Regions from separate parts of the Halomonas sp. YLGW01 genome, predicted to be linked through region 3. Evidence: predicted binding sites of a transcription regulator. Region 3 holds the regulator's gene; each other region holds the start of a gene.
The links. Region 3 encodes sigma-54, which starts transcription at its own class of promoters, with help from an activator protein. Its sites were predicted from a motif close to TGGCACNNNNNTTGCTNT; they were not measured.
Positions count from the first base shown of each region.

Region 1: a site for sigma-54 is predicted at 3,640-3,657, ahead of amt (ammonium transporter). Genes of this name have one in related genera too.
Region 2: a site for sigma-54 is predicted at 3,653-3,670, ahead of glnA (glutamate--ammonia ligase). Genes of this name have one in related genera too.

Region 1 is NZ_CP062005.1:2,582,313-2,589,227, reverse strand. It holds gene IEJ03_RS11895 (DUF1499 domain-containing protein) at 356-778, shown strand; gene nfi (deoxyribonuclease V) at 786-1,478, shown strand; gene IEJ03_RS11885 (DUF1415 domain-containing protein) at 1,584-2,204, shown strand; gene tpx (thiol peroxidase) at 2,308-2,808, shown strand; gene IEJ03_RS11875 (OsmC family protein) at 2,910-3,341, shown strand; gene amt (ammonium transporter) at 3,870-6,915, shown strand, end outside.
Region 2 is NZ_CP062005.1:3,243,806-3,250,720, reverse strand. It holds gene IEJ03_RS14855 (IS1595 family transposase) at 1-376, opposite strand, end outside; gene typA (translational GTPase TypA) at 543-2,372, opposite strand; gene IEJ03_RS14845 (hypothetical protein) at 2,695-3,234, opposite strand; gene glnA (glutamate--ammonia ligase) at 3,863-5,269, shown strand; gene IEJ03_RS14835 (DUF4124 domain-containing protein) at 5,464-5,982, shown strand; gene glnL (nitrogen regulation protein NR(II)) at 6,317-6,915, shown strand, end outside.
Region 3 is NZ_CP062005.1:1,058,348-1,065,262, forward strand. It holds gene pmbA (metalloprotease PmbA) at 1-726, shown strand, start outside; gene IEJ03_RS04915 (HPr family phosphocarrier protein) at 906-1,175, opposite strand; gene rapZ (RNase adapter RapZ) at 1,162-2,082, opposite strand; partial or broken gene ptsN (PTS IIA-like nitrogen regulatory protein PtsN) at 2,154-2,635, opposite strand; gene raiA (ribosome-associated translation inhibitor RaiA) at 2,640-2,948, opposite strand; gene IEJ03_RS04935 (RNA polymerase factor sigma-54) at 3,106-4,518, opposite strand; gene lptB (LPS export ABC transporter ATP-binding protein) at 4,726-5,451, opposite strand; gene lptA (lipopolysaccharide transport periplasmic protein LptA) at 5,460-5,987, opposite strand; gene lptC (LPS export ABC transporter periplasmic protein LptC) at 5,984-6,565, opposite strand; gene IEJ03_RS04955 (HAD hydrolase family protein) at 6,565-6,915, opposite strand, start outside.

The DNA of each region.
Region 1 (6,915 bases), 1.5 Mb from region 3:
AATTTTGCTTAAGTCCTTATGTTCAGGGTCATCCATATGCGTTATGTCGCATAAAGGTATTTTTGCAGCATTAAGTCCCTTCGCAGCATAAGTTCTTTCGCAGCATAAGATCCTTCGCATAGATGCTGGCTTCTGGCGACTCTGGATAGCCGAAGGAGGACATGAAGAGACGGTGTCGATTCATGTCGCGGATGCAGGCCTGCCACCAGGCCTTTCGATGCAGGGATGGCATCCATGGGTCAGGCGCCGCTCGAGCACGCCCTGAACAGGAAGACCGACCTTCATTGGCCGGGCATCACACCACCCGCGAACAACAACCGTATAACAAGCGATCAGACCGTTAAGGATGCAGCCTATGATGACCAACCCGCTGACCAGCAAGCGTCCCGCCAACCTGGGGATCCATGATGGCCATCTCGCCATCTGCGACGACCAGCACAGCAGCGTCTCCAGCGAGGCGCCGGTCGAGGACAGGACCCACTACATCGCGCCGCTGGAACTGGGGGATCGTACGCCGGCGCAGCTGATGAAGCGCCTGCAGACGGCGATCGCCGGCTGTGAACAGGCCGAAGTGATCACGGCGACCGATACCTACCTGCATGCCGAATGCCATTCGCCGCTGGGGTTCATCGACGACCTGGAGTTCTTCTGGTCGGAGGAAGAGGGTGTCTGCCATGTTCGCAGCGCCTCCCGGTTAGGCGTCACCGATCTGGGCAAGAATCGCGCGCGTGTCGAGAAGCTTCGCATGCTGCTCGAGGGCTGGGGCTTCTGCGATTGATTCTACGGTGCGCTGGCCACAGACGACCGGCCTGCACGACTGGGCGCTGACGCCCAGCGAGGCGATCGCATTACAGAAGCGACTGGCTTTGCGGCTCGAACATGAGGACCGGCTTGCCGCGGTGACATGCATTGCCGGGGTGGATATCGGCTTCGAGGACGGCGGCGCGATCACTCGCGCCGCCGTCGTGCTGTTGGCCTGGCCGGGGCTTGCCGTCCTCGAGGAGGTCGTGCATCGCGAGCCCACCCGCTTTCCCTACGTGCCGGGGCTGCTGGCCTTTCGCGAGCTGCCGGCGGCGCTTGCTGCCTTCTCGCGGCTTTCCCGGCGTCCCGATCTGGTGATGGTCGATGGACAGGGCATCGCCCATCCTCGCCGGCTCGGCATCGCGGCGCATCTGGGGCTGTGGCTCGACCTGCCCACCATCGGCATCGCCAAGACCCGGCTGTGCGGGCGCCACGCCGAGGTGCCAGAGCGCCGCGGCGACTGGACGCCGCTGATGGATGGCGACGAGTGCATCGGGGCCGTGTTGCGCTCCCGCGCAGGCGTCAAGCCGGTCTTCGTGTCCCCGGGGCATCGCTTGTCGCTGGTCACCGCCGTCGACTGGGCGCAGGCTTGCCTGGGCCGTACCAAGCTGCCCGAACCCACTCGGCTGGCCGACCGACTGGCCTCGCGGCGTTACCGACGTCGCGCCGACGGCTAGCTCCGCTCTGCAGGCGTGCTGTCGGGTCACCCGCTGTCTGACGCTGGCGCCGCATCGATCGGCTACAATGTCGGGGCCTGCCATTTTCCTGCCGACGAGTCGCCGATGTCCTCCGCTTCCACTCCTGCTTCTTCTGCCGCTTCCGACGGTGTTCATGCTGATCGGGCTCTCTCCGACCGGGCCCTCGCCGCGTCCCGCGCCTGGGTCGAGGACTTCGTGGTGCCTCGCAACCTGTGCCCCTTCGCCGGGCGTGAGGTGAAGCGCCAGACCATTCGCTACGTGGCGGTGTCGGCGCACGACTGGGCCGAGACCCTGGGGGCGCTGCTCGAGGAGTGCCGACGACTGGACGAGGATCCTGCGCTTTCCACCACGCTGCTGGTGCTCGCCGACGGGGTGAACGACTTCGATGACTATCTGGACCTGCTGGGCGTCGCCGAGGCGCTGTTCGAGGAGCAGGGCTACGAGGGTGTCTACCAGCTGGCGAGCTTCCATCCGGACTATTGCTTCGAGGGTGTCGAGGAGGATGATCCGACCAATTACACCAACCGCTCGCCCTGGCCGATGCTGCATCTGCTGCGAGAAGACGCCATCGCCGAGGCCCTGGCGCACTACCCGGACCCGGAGGCCATTCCCGAGCGCAATGCCGCCGCCATGACGGCCCTGGGTGGCGAGGCACTGGCAACGAAGCTGGCGGCGTTGACGACGGTAGGCGCGGGCCGCCCTTGATTCCCGGCGCCACCATCACCACAGAAGAGGTAGGCGCCAGAGTAAGTGATAGGTGACCTTTCCCGGGCCTTCATTCCGATGGCCCGATGCTGAAGGAGGTGACATGACGCAGATCACCCGTGCCGGTACCCCCGTCGAGGTCGACGGTGAGCTCCCCCAGAGTGGCCAAACGGCCCCGGCCTTTACCCTGACCAACCAGGCCCTGGAGGACGTGACCCTTGCCGACTATGCCGGCAAGCGCAAGGTCCTGAACATCATCCCCAGCGTCGATACCCCGACCTGCGCCACTTCGACCCGCAAGTTCAATGAGTACGCCTCAAGGCTCGATAACACCGTGGTGCTGGTGGTCTCGGCGGATCTGCCGTTTGCCGCCAAGCGCTTCTGTGGTGCAGAGGGCCTGGACAACGTCGAGACGCTCTCGACCTTTCGCCATCCGGACTTTCATCGCGCCTATGGCGTGGCACTCGCGAGCGGGCCGATGACCGGGCTGACCGCCCGGGCGGTGGTGGTCATCGATGAGCAAGACCGGGTGATCCACAGCCAGCTGGTCGGTGAGCTGAAGGATGAGCCGGACTATCAGGCCGCCATGGCCGCGCTGGGCTAGACCCTATCCGGGCCCGGCATCGTCCGGGCCAGACACCATGCGGGCCGCATGACGCATGGGCCGACGCACGATACGCAACGCGATCCGTACAAGGAGGCAGTATGAGCATCAAGAAGCAGGGTTCCGCTGAATGGCAAGGTAGTCTGAAAAAGGGCAAGGGCACGGTCTCGACCGAAAGCGGGGCGCTATCATCCGTCCCCTACGGCTTCCAGCAGCGCTTCGAGGGCCAGGCCGGCAGTAACCCCGAAGAGCTGATCGGTGCCGCCCACGCCAGCTGTTTCTCCATGGCCTTCTCGATGATGCTGGGCGAGGCCGGGCTCGAGCCCGAGAGCATCAAGACCGAGGCCACCGTGAGCCTCGATCAAGACGACAGCGGCTTCACCATCTCCGCCGTGCACTTAGACTGCGTGGCCAAGGTTCCCGGTGCCGATCAGGCGACCTTCGACGATGCCGCCAACAAGGCCAAGGCAGGCTGCCCGGTCTCCAAGCTGTTCAATGCCAAGATCAGCCTGGACGCTCGCCTGGAAGGTTAATGCCTATTACAGGGCGCTCTGCTGAAAAAGCCACGTGCAGAAAGCCCACTTCAATAGGCATTGATAGCGAGCGGTACTGGTAACGAAACGAATAAGCAGTTACTAAACCGTAAGTACAAGACGGCCCTCCCGGTTTACCGGGAGGGCCGTCGTCGTTAGGGGGTAGTCTGCTCTCATGGTTCATCTCGAGAACGTTGAAAAGGCGGGACCTGGTCGCCACCACCAGGACCATGACCTCCTACAGAACCACCCTTCCCAGGGCCGACCGGAGCGTTGGAGCCCTCCAGTCGCACTCGGCTGGCACCGTTATTGCTTTCACTAATATGGCAAAGTCTGACATTGGCGGTACAGGCGGGCAGTCGCTGAGCGACATTGCCTGAATGCACTTTATTAGCCGCTTGACGGCGCGTCGACGCACTATTTCGGTGCTTGTAATCGCTGCGCTTATCGTTTTCTTGCAGAGCGCCAGGCTCCATGGCCGCATTCAGGGGGTGAATGTGGGGCTCTGAGCGTTAGGAGCACATATATATGGATGTCCCGCTACTGGATATGCTGTGGGTGCTATGGGGCGCCATGCTGGTCTTTGTCATGCAGGCCGGCTTCCTGTGCCTCGAGTCGGGCGTCACGCGTGGCAAGAATGCCATCAATGTGGCGATGAAGAATCTCGCCGATTTTACGGTCACCGTGGCTGCTTTCTGGCTGCTTGGCTTCGGCCTGATGTTCGGCGACAGCATCGCTGGTCTTGTCGGCGGTTCGCATTTTTTGCCGCGGATGGCGGTCGGGAACGATGCCTGGCTTGCCAGTTTCTTCCTGTTCGAGGCGATGTTCTGCGCCACTGCCACCACCATCGTCTCCGGTGCAGTGGCAGAGCGCATGCCGTTTCTTGCCTATTTGCTGATCACTTTATTGGTCGGTGTGCTCATCTACCCCGTGTTCGGTCACTGGGTCTGGGCCAGCGCGCTGGGTGAGTATTCGGGCTGGCTAGAGGCGCGTGGCTTCGTCGACTTTGCCGGTTCGACGGTAGTGCACAGCCTGGGAGGATGGGTGGCGCTGGTTGCCGTGCTGCGTATCGGGCCTCGTCACGGGCGGTTCGTCGACGGCCAGCCGACCACGCCGGTGCCTGCCAGCAACCTGCCGCTGGCAATGCTGGGTGTGCTGCTGCTGTTTCTAGGCTGGTTCGGCTTCAATGGCGGTAGCACCATGGCGTTCGACGAGCGGGTCCCCGGTGTGCTTGTGAATACTGTGATGGGTGCGGTTGGTGGCGTGCTCTCGGGCATGCTGGTGGGGTGGCGGCTACGCCGCTATGCCGAAGTGAACTATGCCATGAACGGTGCCATAGCCGGGTTGGTGGCGATCACCGCTGGGGCGCATGCGCTGACTGCCGAGCAGTCGCTGGTGGTCGGTGCGGCCAGCGGTGTCTTGATGGTCATCAGCAGCGAGGGACTACTGCGCTGGCGCATTGATGACGCTGTGGGGGCGATCCCCGCCCACCTGGTGGCGGGGATCTGGGGCACGCTGGCGGTCGGCCTGCTAGGTGATCTCGAGTTGCTGGGCACTGGGCTATCGCGCTGGCAGCAGGTCGAGGCGCAATTGCTGGGAATCGTGGCCTGCGCACTGTGGGGCGGCGGCAGTGCCTGGCTGTTGCTGATGCTGACCGGCCGGTTGATGGCGCTGCGAGTCTCGCCCGAGGCGGAGCAGTTGGGGCTCAATGTGGCCGAGCACGGTGCCCGCAGCGAGCTCTTCGATCTGCTTGAAGCGATGCGCCGCCATGAGCGCAGCGGCAATGTGAAAGGGCGCGTCGCCGCCGACCCTTTTACCGAGGTGGGGGAGATTGCGGCCAGCTACAATCGCGTGTCGGAGGCGTTGGAAAAGGCCATGGCACGAACCCAGGTGCTGGTGCAGAACTTGCGTGACGGGCTGGTGACGTGGCGTGCCGATGGAACTTTGACCAGCCTCAACCCTGGCGCGGAGAAGCTATTTGGAATCCATGCCGTGGAGATCGTCGGTCAGCCGCTTCAGCGCCTGGTCGCCGGTACACCGCCGCTGCCCGGGCAGCGGCGAGAGATACGTGTCAACGACCCCGTAGAGGGAGCTCGCTACCTGGAGTTGCAGTTCAGCGAGGGCGCCGCGGACTCGGACGCCGAGTGCGCGGCGCTAGTGCGTGATGTCACCGAGCGCCGGCGCGTCCAGGATCAGTTGCATCGTGAGCGCGACCTGGCCCAGGTCACGCTGGCCTCGATCGGTGACGGGGTGATTACCACCGATGAAGGTGGGCTGATTCGCTTCATCAATCGTGAGGGGCAACGCCTGACCGGTTGGAGCCATCGGGAAGCGCTTGGCCAGCCGATCGGCAAGGTTTACCAGCTGATCGACGAGCTGACCGGCAGGGCGATCGCCAACCCGGCGCGACGGGTACTCAGCGACGGCAAGCCTATCGTCGCTTCGGCCTCGCACCTGCTGAAAGTGGAAAACGCCGACCCCTGCCCGGTGCAGAATTCTGCCGCTCCCATCCGCGCCCGCAACGGCTGCATTGTCGGCGCGGTTGTGGTCTTCCAGGATGTCTCTGAGACCCGTGATCTGTCACGCAGGCTCAATCATCAGGCCAATCATGATGCCCTCACCGGAATGGCCAACCGGCGGTGCTTCGAAGTGGCGTTGAGCAAACTGGTTGAGCGCGAAAAAGGGCAGCATGTCCTGTGCTATCTCGATCTCGACCAGTTCAAGGTGGTCAACGATACCTGCGGTCACATGGCCGGTGACGAACTGCTGCGCCAAGTGGGCGCACTGTTGCGCGAACACCTGAGAACGTCGGATCTGGTCGCCCGGCTGGGCGGCGATGAGTTTGGCATCGTCTACTACGATTGCCTGCTGGACAAGGCTCAGACACTTGCAGAAGGCCTGCGCGAGGCGATCGATGATTTCCGCTTTGCCTGGGAGGGTCGGACTTTCTCGATCGGTGTCAGCATCGGCTTGGTCGGCATCTCGGGTGCGTGCTCACTGAGCGATGTGCTGAGCGCAGCGGATGCGGCGTGCTATGCAGCCAAGGAGGCGGGGCGCAATCGTATTCATGTCTACCAGGCGGACGATAGCGTGCTGATGGAGCGTCATGGCGCATTGCAATGGGTGCCACGGCTACAGGCGGCGCTCGACGAGGATCGACTGCGGTTGTTCGCTCAGTCGATCGTCCCGGTCGGCCGGCCCGGCGAGTCGCGCCACCACGAGATCCTGGTGCGTATCCAGGAAGGCGACCGACTGATCACGCCGGGGACCTTCATGCCCGCTGCCGAGCGCTACAATTTGATGCCTCGGATCGATCGTTGGGTGATCAGTAATGTCCTGGCATGGTTGTCCGACAGGCATCAATCAGTTGAAGTGTGTGGCTTGTGGGCGGTCAATCTCTCCGGGGCGTCGCTATCCGATGAGCGCTTCTGCGAAGAATTGGTCGAGCGAGTCGCCAGTGCGGCGCTACCGGCAGGCACGCTGTGCTTCGAGATCACCGAGAGTACGGCGATCGCTCAACTATCCCGAGTTACCGAGCTGATCTGGCGGCTCAAGGAGCTTGGGTGCAAGTTCG
Region 2 (6,915 bases), 1.3 Mb from region 3:
GCCACCGGAAGGCGGTATTCTTGCTGATACCACAACGCTGCGCCGCCGCGCGTACTGTGAGTCCCTCGATCAAGGCCTGGGCGTAATCCTGCCAGCATTCCACCCGGCGGAGACGAGCCAGTGGGGTAGCCGTCAGCGTGTTGCAGGTACGACGACATGCCCGGCACCGATAGCGGCGCAGGCCACGACTCCAGCCCCATGGGGCCAGCTGCGCGGCAGACGCCGCACAGTGCGGACAGGCCTGTAGCGCCGGAAAGGTATCGTGGAGGGCATCCTGTCGAGGCGGCTGATGAAGTCGATGTCGGAGCAGGCGTTTCTGTCGGGCATTGAGACGTGGCAGCTGACTCAACCAGTGCCGAAAGGTGTGCGTGTCCATGGGAGCTACCTCGGAGGGCCTTCACCTATCAAGGTAGCTTTTCAACACATAATGGGGACATAGCCATAAAAAAGCCCACCGCGAAGGGTGGGCTTTCGGCTCGGGCGACAGGGCGCCATGAGCGTCAAGGAAGACGGCGCTCCGTGAGGAGCGCCGAGGGCATGAATCAGCCCTTCTTGGCGCGCTTGCGCTCGTTTTCCTTGAGGTGCTTCTTGCGCAGGCGGATATGGTTCGGCGTGATCTCGACCAGCTCGTCGCTGTCGAGAAACTCGATGGCCTGCTCGAGGGTGAAGCGAACCGGCGGCGTCAGCACCAGGTTCTCGTCGTTACCCGAGGCGCGCATGTTGTCGAGCTTCTTGGCCTTGGTCGGGTTGACCACCATGTCATCGGCGCGGTTGTTGATGCCGATCAGCATGCCCTCGTAGACCTCGGTGCCGTGCTCGACGATCAGCTTGCCGCGATCCTGCAGGGCGAAGAGGGCATAGGCCAGAGCCTTGCCGGGCACCATGGAGACCAGCACGCCGTTGCGCCGCTCGATGGAAGCGTCGGGCTTGAGCTCGCCGTAGTGGTCGAAGCGGCTGGTGAGGATGCCGGTGCCGGAGGTCAGGGTCAGGAACTGACCACGGAAGCCGATCAGGCCCCGCGCCGGGATGATGAAGTCCAGGCGCACGCGGCCCTTGCCGTCCGGGTTCATGTTGGTCAGCTCGCCCTTGCGGTAGCCGAGCTCTTCCATGATGGAGCCCTGATGCTCCTCCTCACAGTCGATGATGACCTCTTCGTACGGCTCCTGCTTGACGCCGTCGACCTCACGGATGATGACCTCGGGGCGGCCCACGGCCAGCTCGAAGCCTTCGCGACGCATGCTCTCGATCAGCACCGAGAGGTGCAGTTCGCCGCGGCCGGAGACCTTGAACTTCTCGGGCGTCTCGCCCTGCTCGACACGCAGCGCCACGTTGTGGATCAGCTCCTGGTCGAGGCGATCCTTGATGTTGCGGCTGGTGACGTACTTGCCGTCGCGGCCGGCCATCGGCGAGTCGTTGACCTGGAAGGTCATGGACACGGTCGGCTCGTCGACGGACAGCGCCGGCAGCGCCTCGACGGCGGCCGGGTCACAGATGGTGTCGGAGATCGCCAGGGCATCGATGCCGGTGATGCAGACGATGTCGCCGGCGGTGGCCTGCTCGGTCTGCACGCGCTCCAGACCCATGTGGGTCATCACCTGGCCGATCTTGCCCTTGCGGGTGCTGCCTTCCTTGGTGATGACGCTGACCTGCTGGCCCGGGCTGATGGCACCGCGCTTGATGCGGCCAAGGCCGATGACGCCGACGTAGCTGTTGTAGTCCAGCGCCGAGACCTGCATCTGCAGCGGACCGTCGAGCTCGACCTTGGGCGGCTCGACGATATCGACGATGGCGCGGAACATCGGCGTCATGTCGTCGGCGAGCTCTTCCGGCTCTTCACCGGCGATGCCGTTGAGGGCCGAGCAGTAGATGATCGGGAAGTCGAGCTGCTCGTCGCTGGCGCCGAGGTTGTCGAACAGATCGAAGATCTGGTCGATGACCCAGTCCGGGCGCGCGCCCGGGCGGTCGATCTTGTTGACCACGACGATCGGCTTGAGGCCCTGATCGAAGGCCTTCTGGGTCACGAAGCGGGTCTGGGGCATCGGGCCATCGACGGCATCGACCATCAGCAGCACGGAATCGACCATCGACATCACGCGCTCGACCTCGCCGCCGAAGTCGGCGTGTCCCGGCGTGTCCACGATGTTGATGTGGTAGTCCTTCTCGTCCTTGGCATCGTGCCAGCGGATCGCGGTGTTCTTGGCCAGGATGGTGATACCGCGTTCCTTTTCCTGGTCGTTGGAGTCCATGATCCGCTCCTGACCTTCGGCCTTGCGGTCGAGGGTGCCTGACTGGCTGAGGAGCTTGTCGACCAGGGTCGTCTTGCCGTGGTCAACGTGGGCGATGATGGCGATGTTGCGAAGATTCTCGATCACGAAGGGATCCTGCTGCGAAAATTGGGCGACATTATAGTATCCGGGCCGGTGCGGCTACCAGCGCTATGCGCGAATTCACGCGGCCGATAGCCCCAAGTCCTTGATCTCCAGCCCTGGATGCCCGGGCCTGCCGGCCCGACATGCACATGACATCCGGCATGGCGGGCCCGTTCGGCGCTGGCCGCACGACGCAGATGCTGTGCAGATGCTGTCGTCGCCCCAGTGTGAGGGGCCTGGCGGTGAGTCTGGCAGGGCGCGAGGGGGATCCGGGGATACTCTCTCGTTGCTTGTCGTTGCTGCTGGTTTGAGGGTGTCCGCGGGATTATAGCGGTACTTCCACGATGCGCGCGTGACAGGCACGCAGACGCTCCACCAGGTCTTCGTGGGCGGTGCTGTCGAGGGCGGGGTCGAAGCCCCCGATGCGCTCGAACCACTGGCGGGCGACGCACAGGGTACCGGGTGGTCGGGAGACATGCCACAGCCGCCGCAGGTTCGTCAGCAGGGCAGGGCTATGCGGCTGGAAGATCACTGCGTCCCACGCCTGGTGATCGAGCAGCTGGTTGACCCGGTCGAGCCAGTCGCTGCGTAGTCGCCCGTGGGGCGAGAGAAAGACCAGGATGGTGGCCGAGTTGGTACGGGCGGCGGCGTTGCCGCGAGCGCCGATGGTGTCCTGGTCGCAGGCCGTGAAGCGTCCCCCGAAGCGCCGGCTGAGAGCCGTCAGGCGAGCCTCATCGGTGGGGCCGATGACCAGGATGTCGACCCGCGACGGGTGTCGTCTCGCTGCCTCGCTGAGGGTCGCCAGGCAGCGTGGCAGGTGGGCGCCCAGGAGCGTGGAATCGACAATGATGCTGTAGGCATTCATCTGCAGCGACGCTCCTGAGTGAACGAGGGCGGCCGACCTCGGGGAGGGCGCAGTGCAGAGAGGAGTGCCGCCACCTCCAGGCAGTCAGATCATGCCGGGGCCATTGTTGTGTAATAAAGTGTAGCTTTTGGTTTCCCTGGGTATCAATAACCTCTTTTCCTGATATGGCGGCCCGCAGGGCCCGGCGAGGACTCATCCAAACTGGTGGGCAGGCTAAACACAGGGGGCGGTGCCGGCGGCGATCTATCATGGTGCATTAATGGTTTGCTCTGTTCTATTTTGGTGCACAAGCCGGAGTGAACGATCCCTGCCAGGCGCCGAAATCGCCGGGCTTTAACCGCTGCCTCTTTGCGATGCACTTGAAAAACTCTTTTTTATCAATTGGTTGTTGATTTTTCTGTGGCGTGGTGCGCCATTTTGGCACGTCCCCTGCATTATTCTCCCCAAGTGACATGACGCAGTGACATGACGCGATTCATGTCCTGTATCGGCGGCCATGGGCCTCTCGCCTCTGGCATGGTACAAACGAGGCGTTTCATTTCGCCGCCGAGGCGAAACGCAGCTCGAAGGACCTCGCCGGACACACACGCCAATCACAAGAGCCATCGCTCATCCTCTGGAGGACACCATGTCTGATAAGACCCTCGCACTGATCGAAGAACACGACATCAAGTGGGTTGACCTGCGCTTCACCGATACCATCGGCAAGGAGCAGCATGTCACCATTCCGGCCAGCTCCGTGGATGAGGAGTTCTTCGACAACGGTCAGATGTTCGACGGTTCCTCCATCTCTGGCTGGAAGGGCATCAACGAGTCCGACATGATCCTGCGTCCGGAAGACGGCAGCGCCTACCTGGACCCGTTCACCGAAGACGCTACCCTGGTACTGCGCTGCGACATCATCGAGCCGGCCACCATGCAGGGCTACGAGCGTGATCCGCGCTCCATCGCCAAGCGCGCCGAGGCCTACCTGCAGTCCACTGGCCTTGGCGACACCGCCTTCTTCGGCCCGGAGCCTGAGTTCTTCATCTTCGACGAGGTGCACTGGAAGTCCGACATCCAGGGCGCGATGTACAAGATCACTTCCGAGGAAGGTGCCTGGGCCACCGACAGTGCCGTCGAAGGCGGCAACCTGGGCCACCGTCCGCGGGTCAAGGGCGGCTACTTCCCGGTTCCGCCGGTGGACAGCTTCCACGACATGCGCGGCGCCATGTGCAACACCCTGGAAGCCATCGGCCAGAGCGTCGAGGTGCATCACCACGAGGTCTCCAACGCCGGCCAGAACGAGATCGGGGTCAAGTTCAACACCCTGGTCAAGAAGGCCGACGAAGTGCAGTCCATGAAGTACGTGATCCACAACGTGGCGCACGCCTATGGCAAGACGGCCACCTTCATGCCCAAGCCGCTGGTCGGTGACAACGGCTCCGGCATGCACGTCCACCAGTCCTTCTGGAAGGACGGCGTCAACCAGTTCGCCGGCGACGAGTACGCGGGCCTGTCCGAAATGGCGCTCTACTACATCGGCGGCATCATCAAGCACGCCCGTGCGCTGAACGCCTTCACCAACGCCTCCACCAACTCCTACAAGCGTCTGGTGCCGGGCTTCGAGGCGCCGGTGATGCTGGCCTATTCGGCTCGCAACCGCTCCGCCTCCATCCGTATCCCCTACACCGCCAGCCCGAAGGGCAAGCGTGTCGAGGCCCGCTTCCCGGACCCGACCGCCAACCCGTACCTGTGCTTCGCGGCGATGCTGATGGCCGGTATCGATGGCATCAAGAACAAGATCCATCCGGGCGATGCCATGGACAAGAACCTCTATGACCTGCCGCCGGAAGAGGGCAAGGCCATCCCGACCGTCGCCGAGAGCCTGGACCAGGCGCTGGCGGCGCTGGACGCCGATCGCGGCTTCCTGACCGAGGGTGGCGTCTTCACCGATGACATGATCGATGCCTACATCGAACTCAAGGAAGAGGACGTCGAGCGTCTGCGCATGACCACGCATCCGATCGAGTTCGACATGTACTACAGCTGCTAACGACAGCTGCTGATCGACGCCTGCCGGCCCTGTCGGCAAGCGTTGGCCAATCGGCTCAAGGGGACCGCTCACGCGGTCCCCTTTTTGGTTACACTCGAGGTAGTCAGCAGCGGACACCGCCGGTGGGCGGCATAGCCAGCAGCCAGGGAGAGCAAGCGATGCGAGGAGCTAGAAGGACGGCGGGAGTCCTGTTGATGGCCGTGTTAATGCCGTCGGTGCAGGCCGCCACGGTGTATCGCCACGTCGATGAGCAGGGCAACGTCAGCTACTCCGACCGCCCGCAGCAGGGGGAGGCGGTCGAGCTGGCGCCGCTGACCGTGGTGCCTGCGCCGCGCGCCTCCTCAACGTTCACCGGTCGCGACACCGCCAAGGCGGCTACGCCGTCGCCACCCTTCCTGCCCTATTCCACCTTCCGCATTGCGTCTCCCGGCGACGAGCAGACCCTGCCGACGGGCTATGCCGGCAATGTCCAGGTCGAGGTCGCCATCGAGCCGGCCCTGCGGGAGGATCATCGGGTGCGCCTGCTCCTCGATGGTCGGCTCAGTCAGTCGGCCCTGCACTCCGACGCCTTCATGCTCACCAATCTGGACCGAGGCGAGCACCAGTTGGTCGCAGAGCTGCTGGATGCCGATGGCCGCGTGCGCCATCGTAGTGAGCCGGTCACCCTCTTCGTGCAGCGCGCCAGCGTCAACCTGCCTCGCAATCCCCAGTAACGCCCCTCGGACTCCAGTCAGCTCCCCCCGGTCACCCGGTGCCTCCTGCCCGATGGGCGTGGCGCTGGGTGATCGTGATGGTCCTCGTTCACGAGACGGATGGCTGAGACCCCGGGGCTCGTGCTCGCGCCGATTCGATGCCGCCGGTTCGATGACAGGCGCCGACCCTCGCGGCGTCGTGAGGCGTGCAGTGAGGCGACACCAGGACTCGTTCTGCACTAATATGGTGCACATGTGCGGTCGCCATGGTCTGCCAGGGCCGGCGTGACCGCCTCGGCAAGGCTGGCGCGCTTCTTGCAGAGCAATAGGAAATGCTGACCGAGTGAAGGGCACCATGTATCAACGTCTGCTGGAGCACCTGAGTGCCGCCGTCCTGCTGCTGGATGGTGGTCTTCGGGTGCGCTGGATGAATCCCGCCGCCGAGGCGCTGCTGGCCGTCAGCCTCAAGCGGGTTCACGGCACCTGTCTCGAACCGCTGGAGGGCATCGACGGCGCCATCGCCGAGGTGCTGTGCAAGGCCCGCGATGAGCTGCATCCCTTCACCCAGCGGGAGGCGGTGCTGACCACCGGCAGCGGTGAGGTGGTCACCGCCGACTTCACGGTCACGCCGCTGTCGCAGCAGGAGCTGCTGCTCGAGATCGAGCCCCGCGACCGCCTGATGCGCATCTCCCGGGAGGAGGCGCTGATTGCCCGCCAGCAGACCATCAAGACCCTGACCCGCGGACTGGCGCACGAGATCAAGAATCCCCTGGGGGGCATCCGAGGGGCCGCCCAGCTGCTGGAGCGCGATCTGCCGGACCCGTCGCTTGCGGAGTTCACCCGCATCATCGTCGAGGAGGCGGACCGCCTGCGCGATCTGGTCGATCGCATGCTCGGTCCCAACCAGCCGGTTCATGATGCGCTGTTCAACATTCACAAGGTGCTCGAGCGGGT
Region 3 (6,915 bases):
GAGCGGGACCCTCGCAAGCTCGCCAGCGCCGAGGCGATCGGAGCCTCTGCCGCCGAGCGCACCCTGCGGCGCTTGGGCGCCCAGCGCCCGGTCACCGGCCGCTTCCCGGTGATGTTCGACCCGAGCCTGGCGGCGGGGCTCGTGGGCCACCTGATGGGCGCCCTGGCCGGCGGTGCCCTGTATCGCGAGGCCTCCTTCCTCTGTGACCGCTTGGGGGATCGCCTCTTTCCCGACTGGTTCAGCCTCTTCGAGCGGCCCCGTGAGCGTGGCGCCATGGCCAGCAGCCCCTTCGACAACGATGGCGTCTATACCCGCGATAACGTCTTCATCGACCAGGGCCAGCTCGCCAGTTATCTGCTCTCGGCCTACAGCGCCCGGCGGCTGGGCATGACCACCACCGGCAATGCCGGCGGGGCACGCAACCTGCGCTTGGAGGCGCCCCTCGAGAGCCGTGAGGCGCTGCTTGCGAAGATGGATCGAGGGGTGCTGGTCACCGAGCTGATGGGGCAAGGCGTCAACGGGGTGACCGGTGACTACTCCCGCGGAGCGGCCGGCTTCTGGGTCGAGAACGGTCGCATCCAGTACCCGGTCGAGGAGTTCACCATCGCCGGCAGCCTGCCGAAGATGTTTGCGGGGCTGGTCGGTGTCGGCGACGATATCGATACCCGGGGCAGCGTGCACAGCGGCAGCTGGTTGATCGACGAGATGACCATCGCCGGCGGCTGACCACTCGGCGCCGGGTCGCCTCCTGCATGGCGCTCGGCATCGCATGGCGGCCGGCATCGGGCGGCAGGCGGCGAAGTCACCACCCTTGCGCTCCACCCATAAAAGAGCCACCCCGAGGGGTGGCTCTTTTGCTGCGAGATGATCAGGAGGGCGCCAGCGCCATGGAGGCGGGCGAACGCTCAGCCATCCTCGTCGAAGCGCGCCTCGATCAGGGCCACCAGGGCGGCCAGCGCGGCCTCGGCCTCGTCGCCCTCGGCCCGTATCTCCAGCTCGCTGCCGTAGGGGGCGGCGAGCATCAGCAGCGCCATGACGTTGGCGGCGTCGGCCTCTCGGCCCTGGTGGCTGACGATGACGCGGGCCTGGTAGGCCTGACAGCATTGCACCAGCTTGGTGGCGGCGCGGGCATGCAGGCCCCGCTTATTGATGAGGGTGAGTTCACGTCTTGGCATGGCCATCAGCGTCCCTGCTGTCCATTTGAGCCTGGGGCACGGCGGTATGGATGCCGAGCTCCCGGTGGCGGAGACGCACGCCGGGGTGGTGTTCGGCGAAGTGGTTGGCCAGTCGCTCGGCCAGGTAGACCGAGCGATGCTGGCCGCCGGTGCAGCCGATGGCCACCGTCATGTAACTGCGGTGGCTGGCCTGGTAGGCCGGCAGCCAGCGGGTCAGCCAGTCGATGATGTCACCGGCCAGGCGTTCGACGTCCTCGTAGCTTTCGAGAAACTCGATAATTTCCCGGTCGCGGCCGGTGGATTGACGCAGCCGAGGATCCCAGTAAGGGTTGGGGAGGCAGCGGGCATCGAAGACGGTGTCGGCATCCAGCGGTACGCCGCCCTTGAAGCCGAAGGACTCGAAGGTCAGGGTCATCTGCCGATCGCGATGCTGGGCCACCTGCTCGGCGATGCGGCCGCGCAGGTCGTGGACCGACAGACGGGAGGTGTCGATGACCAGGTCGGCGAGATCCAGGATCTCGGCGAGGGCGGCTTCCTCGCTGTCGATGGCCTCGGCGAGGGTCATCTGGCTGTCCCGCGTCAGCGGGTGGCGACGGCGAGTGGCCGAGTAGCGCTCGAGCAGGATCTTCGAGTCGGCGGTCAGGTAGACCACCTGACACTGGATGCCGCGCGCCTGTAGGTCGGAGAGCAGCGTCGGGAAGCGCTCCAGGGCATGGGGCAGGTTGCGGGCATCGATGCTCACGGCGCTGGAGGCGCGCCGACTGGCGTCGCGTTGCAGCTCGTCGACCAGGGAATCCAGCAGCATGGCGGGCAGGTTGTCGATCGCGTAGTAGCCCAGGTCTTCCAGCGCCTGGAGGGCGATCGACTTGCCGGAGCCGGAGCGGCCGCTGATGATCACGAGCTGCATGAGGGTCTCCTGCTTACCGGGTCAGTGGGCGAGGGGCATCGTTGCGGTGATGGCGTGGCGCCGATTGGGGGTCAGGCGGAGCGGCCATCACTGGCGTGGCGGCGAATCGCCTCCAGCAGGATGTCATAGAGCTGGCGCTGCGTCTCGCTGTTGCGCAGCCGCTGGCGTGTCTCGGGGTCGTTCATGACCGCCGCGACCTGGCCGAGCAGGGCGAGGTGGGCGTCATCGGCTTCTTCCGGGACCAGCAACACGAAGACCAGATCGACGGGCTCGCCGTCGATGGCATCGAAGTCGACGGGCTCGCTGAGCTTGAGGAAGCCGGCCAGGGGAGACTTGCAGTGCGGGTTGCGCGCATGCGGGATGGCGACGCCGTGACCGATGCCGGTGCTGCCTAGCCGCTCGCGGCCGATCAGGCGACTGAAGACCTCCTGGCTATCGAGGCTGGGCGTGTTCTGGGCGATGAAGGTGCTGAAGAACTCCAGCACCCGCTTCTTGCTTCCCCCGGGCACACCGAACAGGGCGCGCTCGGGGGCAGGATGGATTCCAACGTCATGATGTCAGCGAGCGCCTGCGCCTTGGGCGCGCGCCTGGGCTTTTTCCTTGTGTTTGACAAGCTGACGGTCGAGCTTGTCGGCGAGGGCGTCGATCGCGGCGTACATGTCGACGTCTTCCGCTTCGGCATGCAGTTCGGCACCGGCGGCATGCAGGGTGCAGGAGGCCTGCTGGCGCTCTTTCTCGACGGAAAGGGTGGCCTGAACCGTGGTGATGTTGTCGTAATGACGCTCCAGGCGGGCGAGCTTCTCGTTCACATAGTCACGCAATGCGTCGGTCAGTTCGACGTGATGGCCGGTGATGTTGACTTGCATGGCACGCTCCTTATCCTGCGGTTGGCCAATCGATTGTAACCCTTTTTAGCGCCCTGCATACCCCTTCGCTTGGCGCTTTTCCAACGCAGCTACTTTCGGTGATTTTTCCACGCTTAGTCAATGGGTTATGCCTTGAAAACAGGCATTTCACACGACATCAGGAGAGTCGCTTGCGCTCGCTGGACGGCGGGATGCCCATCGCTTCGCGATACTTGGCCACGGTTCGTCTGGCGACCTGGATACCGCTTTCGGCCAGTAGGTCGACCAGTTTGCTGTCGGAGAGAGGCTTGCGCGGCGGCTCGCTGCCGATCAGCTTCTTCAGGCGAGCCCGAATGGCGGTGCTGGAGTGGGCGTCGCCACTGTCACCGCCGACCTGGCTCGAGAAGAAGTATTTCAGCTCGAAGACGCCCCGTGGCGTATGAATGAACTTCTGGGTAGTGACCCGCGAGATGGTCGACTCGTGCATCTCGACCTTGGTGGCGATGTCGGCGAGGATCAGCGGTTTCATGGCCTCCTCGCCCCGCTCGAGGAAGTCGATCTGGCGGGCCATGATCTCGCGCCCCACCCGCAGCAGGGTGTCATTGCGGCTCGACAGGCTCTTGATCAGCCAGCGTGCCTCCTGCAGGTGCTGCTTCATGAAGGTGTTGTCGTCGCTCTTGTCGGCCCGGCGGATCAGGGCGGCATAATCCGGCTGGATGCGCATCCGCGGCAGCGCCTCCGAATTGAGCTCGATGCGCCAGCCTTCCTGGGTGTGGCGGGCGATCAGGTCGGGAATCACGTAGTCACTGCCCGTGCTGTCGAAGGCCTGGCCCGGGCGAGGGTCCAGCGTCCGAATGAGCGCAATCACCTGGTCGAGCTGGGCGTCGTCCAGCCGCAGCCGGCGCTTGAGCAGCTTGCGATCATCGCCGGCGAGGGCCTCCAGAAACTGGCGCACCAGGCGCTTGGCCTGGGGCAGCAGGGGTAGGTCCGGCGGCAGGGCGCCCAGCTGCAGCAGCAGGCATTCACGCAGATCGCGCGCAAAGACGCCGGTCGGTTCGAACTGCTGCACGCGCAGCAGCACCCGCTCGACGTCGCCGGTCTTGAGGCCGTCGAGGCCCTGGGCACGCAGGCCCTGAGTCAGGTCGTCGAGGCCTCCCTCGAGATAGCCGCTGGGAGTGACCGCGTCGATCAGGCTCTCGGCAATCTGGCGCTCGGTATCGCTGACATCGGCCATGGCCAGTTGCCAGGCGAGGTGATCGTGCAGGCTTACGCCGATGGCGTTGCGGTCGAGGTCGGGGCCTTCCGCGCTGCCGCTCGGCGCCGCCATGTCCTGGTAGGTGTCGGACCAGTCGCTGTCTGTCGACAGCTCGCTGGGGATCTCGGTGGACCAGTCGTCCTCGCGGGGTTCGGCGACGTCCTGCTCGCCGTAAGCCTCGTCGAGTTCCAGCATCGGATTGGTTTCCAGTGCCTGCTGGATCTCCTGGCGCAGGTCCAGGGTCGAGAGCTGCAACAGCGCGATGGCCTGCTGAAGCTGGGGCGTCATGGTCAGCTGGGTGCCGACGCGGAGTTGCAACGAGGGTTTCATGACCATGGCAAGGCGCGTGTCAGGCAGAAATGGAATGACTAACTTAGCCGTTGACCGGAGGCCGTGCAAGCCGTTGGTGATGATTTATTAGCAATAAGCGTGCCATGCGCAACTTTCGTGCCGCTCAGGGGGTAGCGCCTGCTCGCTGCGGGGTTGGGAGCGAGGGAGCGGGGTAGGGAGGCGACCAAGGCCTCCCGAGTCGCCGGGTCGAGGCTAGAGCCGGAAATCCTCGCCGAGATAGACGTCTCGGACCTTCTGATTGGCGAGGATGGCCTCGGCATTGCCTGCGGCGATGATCTCGCCGTCGCCGACGATATAGGCGCTGTCACAGATGTCCAGGGTCTCGCGCACGTTGTGGTCGGTGATTAGCACGCCGATGCCCCGGTCGCGCAGGGCGCGGATGATCGACTTGATGTCGGAGACCGAGATCGGGTCGACGCCGGCGAAGGGTTCGTCCAGCAGGATGAAGGCCGGTTCGGTGGCCAGGGCTCTGGCGATTTCGACCCGACGCCGCTCGCCGCCCGACAAGCTCATGCCGGTATTGTCGCGAATATGGGTGATGTGGAACTCGTTCAGGAGCTCCTCCAGGCGTGCTCGGCGGCCGTCGCGGTCCAGGTCCCGGCGGGTCTCCAGGATGGCCATGATGTTGTCGGTGACCGACAGTTTGCGAAAGATCGAGGCTTCCTGGGGCAGATAGCCGATGCCGGCCAGGGCGCGCTCGTGCATGGCGGCCCGGGACAGGTCCCGGTCGTCGATATGGACCGTGCCGGCATCGGCGCGTACCAGGCCGACGATCATGTAGAAGGAGGTGGTCTTGCCGGCACCGTTGGGGCCCAGCAGGCCGACGATCTGGCCCTGGTCGATGGACAGGCTAATGTCCTTGACCACGCGACGTCGCTTGTAGCTCTTGGCCAGATGCTGAACGCTGAGGGTCTTCATGGGGAGCCTTATTGCTGGGGAGTCAGGGTCATGCGCACGCGCTGGCGTGTCTCGCCATCGTTGTCGACGCCGCTGTCGGCTTCGACCAGGCGGCGATCCAGGTAGTAGTCGACCCTGGCGCCGCTGAATCTGTCCCGGCCACGGTGAAGTTCCGCCTGGTCGATCAGCTCCACCCGCCGCTCGAGGGTATGGTAGACGATGGTGCGTCCCCAGCCCTTGACGAGGGGCGCCTCGGGGCTCGGCTGCTGTTCGATGTAGGCTCGCTCGCCGGTGGCGCGTACGCGGGAGACCTCGCCCTGATCGGTGCGGGAGATGGTGACGCGCTGGCCGGTCAGCTGCATGCTGCCCTGGCGCATGTCGACGTCGCCGCTGTAGACGGCGGTGCCGGCCTGGTCGTCGAGCTCGAGGCGATCGGCGACGATCTCGATGGGGGCGCTGGCATCGCCGTCGAGGGCCATGGCCGGCAGCGTGATCAGGCTCAGCAGGGCGGGCAGCAGCAGGCCAAGAGCCCGGCGGGTAAGGTCGCGTCGCGTCATGGGGCTTGCTCCTCGGGGGGGTGAAAACCGCGTACGTTGCCGGTCAGCTGCAGCCGGTCGTCGTCGAACCAGACATCCAGCCTGTCGCCGCGCACGCGCTGCGAGGACTGAGTGATGCGCGCCTCGCTGTCGCTCCAGGCATGATTGGTGTCGGTGTCGATGTTCAGGGTCTCGGTGTTCAGTTGCCAGCCCTCGCCGGGGGATTCCAGGTGGGCCGCACCGCTCAGCACCAGCGGGTTGCCGCCGGGGCCGAGGGTGCCTTGTCGGCCGCTGGCCCGCCACAGTTCCCCGTCGTCATCGAGCAGGCGCGTCCGGGGCGTGTCGGCGCGGGTCGTGTCGTCGTGAGGGGTGTGAACCAGGCGCGGTGTCTCCAGGCGCTGATGCGGGCGCCCCTGGGCATCGAAGCGGGTCAGGGTCACGCCCTCGAGGTAGAAGTCGGGCTCACCGGCGCTGTCGGTAGGCACCGGCCCCGGCGCGCGCACGTCACGCTGCTCGACGAGCGTCAGCACGGCACCCAGGGCGACCAGCAGCAGGGCTAGCCAGACGCGGGGCGAGGGGCGGGGCAGGCGCAGTGCCATCAGGGCCGACCGCGATCCGTGGCATCTAGGCTGTATCGGTCCATCACCGCGGCCCAATGGCCCTGGCTCTCCAGCAGGGTGTCGCAGATATCGCGCACGGCCCCGTGGCCGCCGCTGCGTTCGGTGACCCAGTCGGCCTCGCGACGCATGTAGGGCGGCGCGTTGGGTACGGTGATGCCGAGGCCGGCCGCTTGGATGGCGGCCAGATCCTGAAGGTCATCGCCACAGTAGGCGGCCTGCTCAAGCTCGAGACCGAGGCTTTGGGTCAGTTCGCGCAGGGCGGTGAGCTTGTCGTCCCGGTGCTGGAAGACGTGCTCGATCCCCAGGGCGGCGGCGCGCTGGGTGACCAT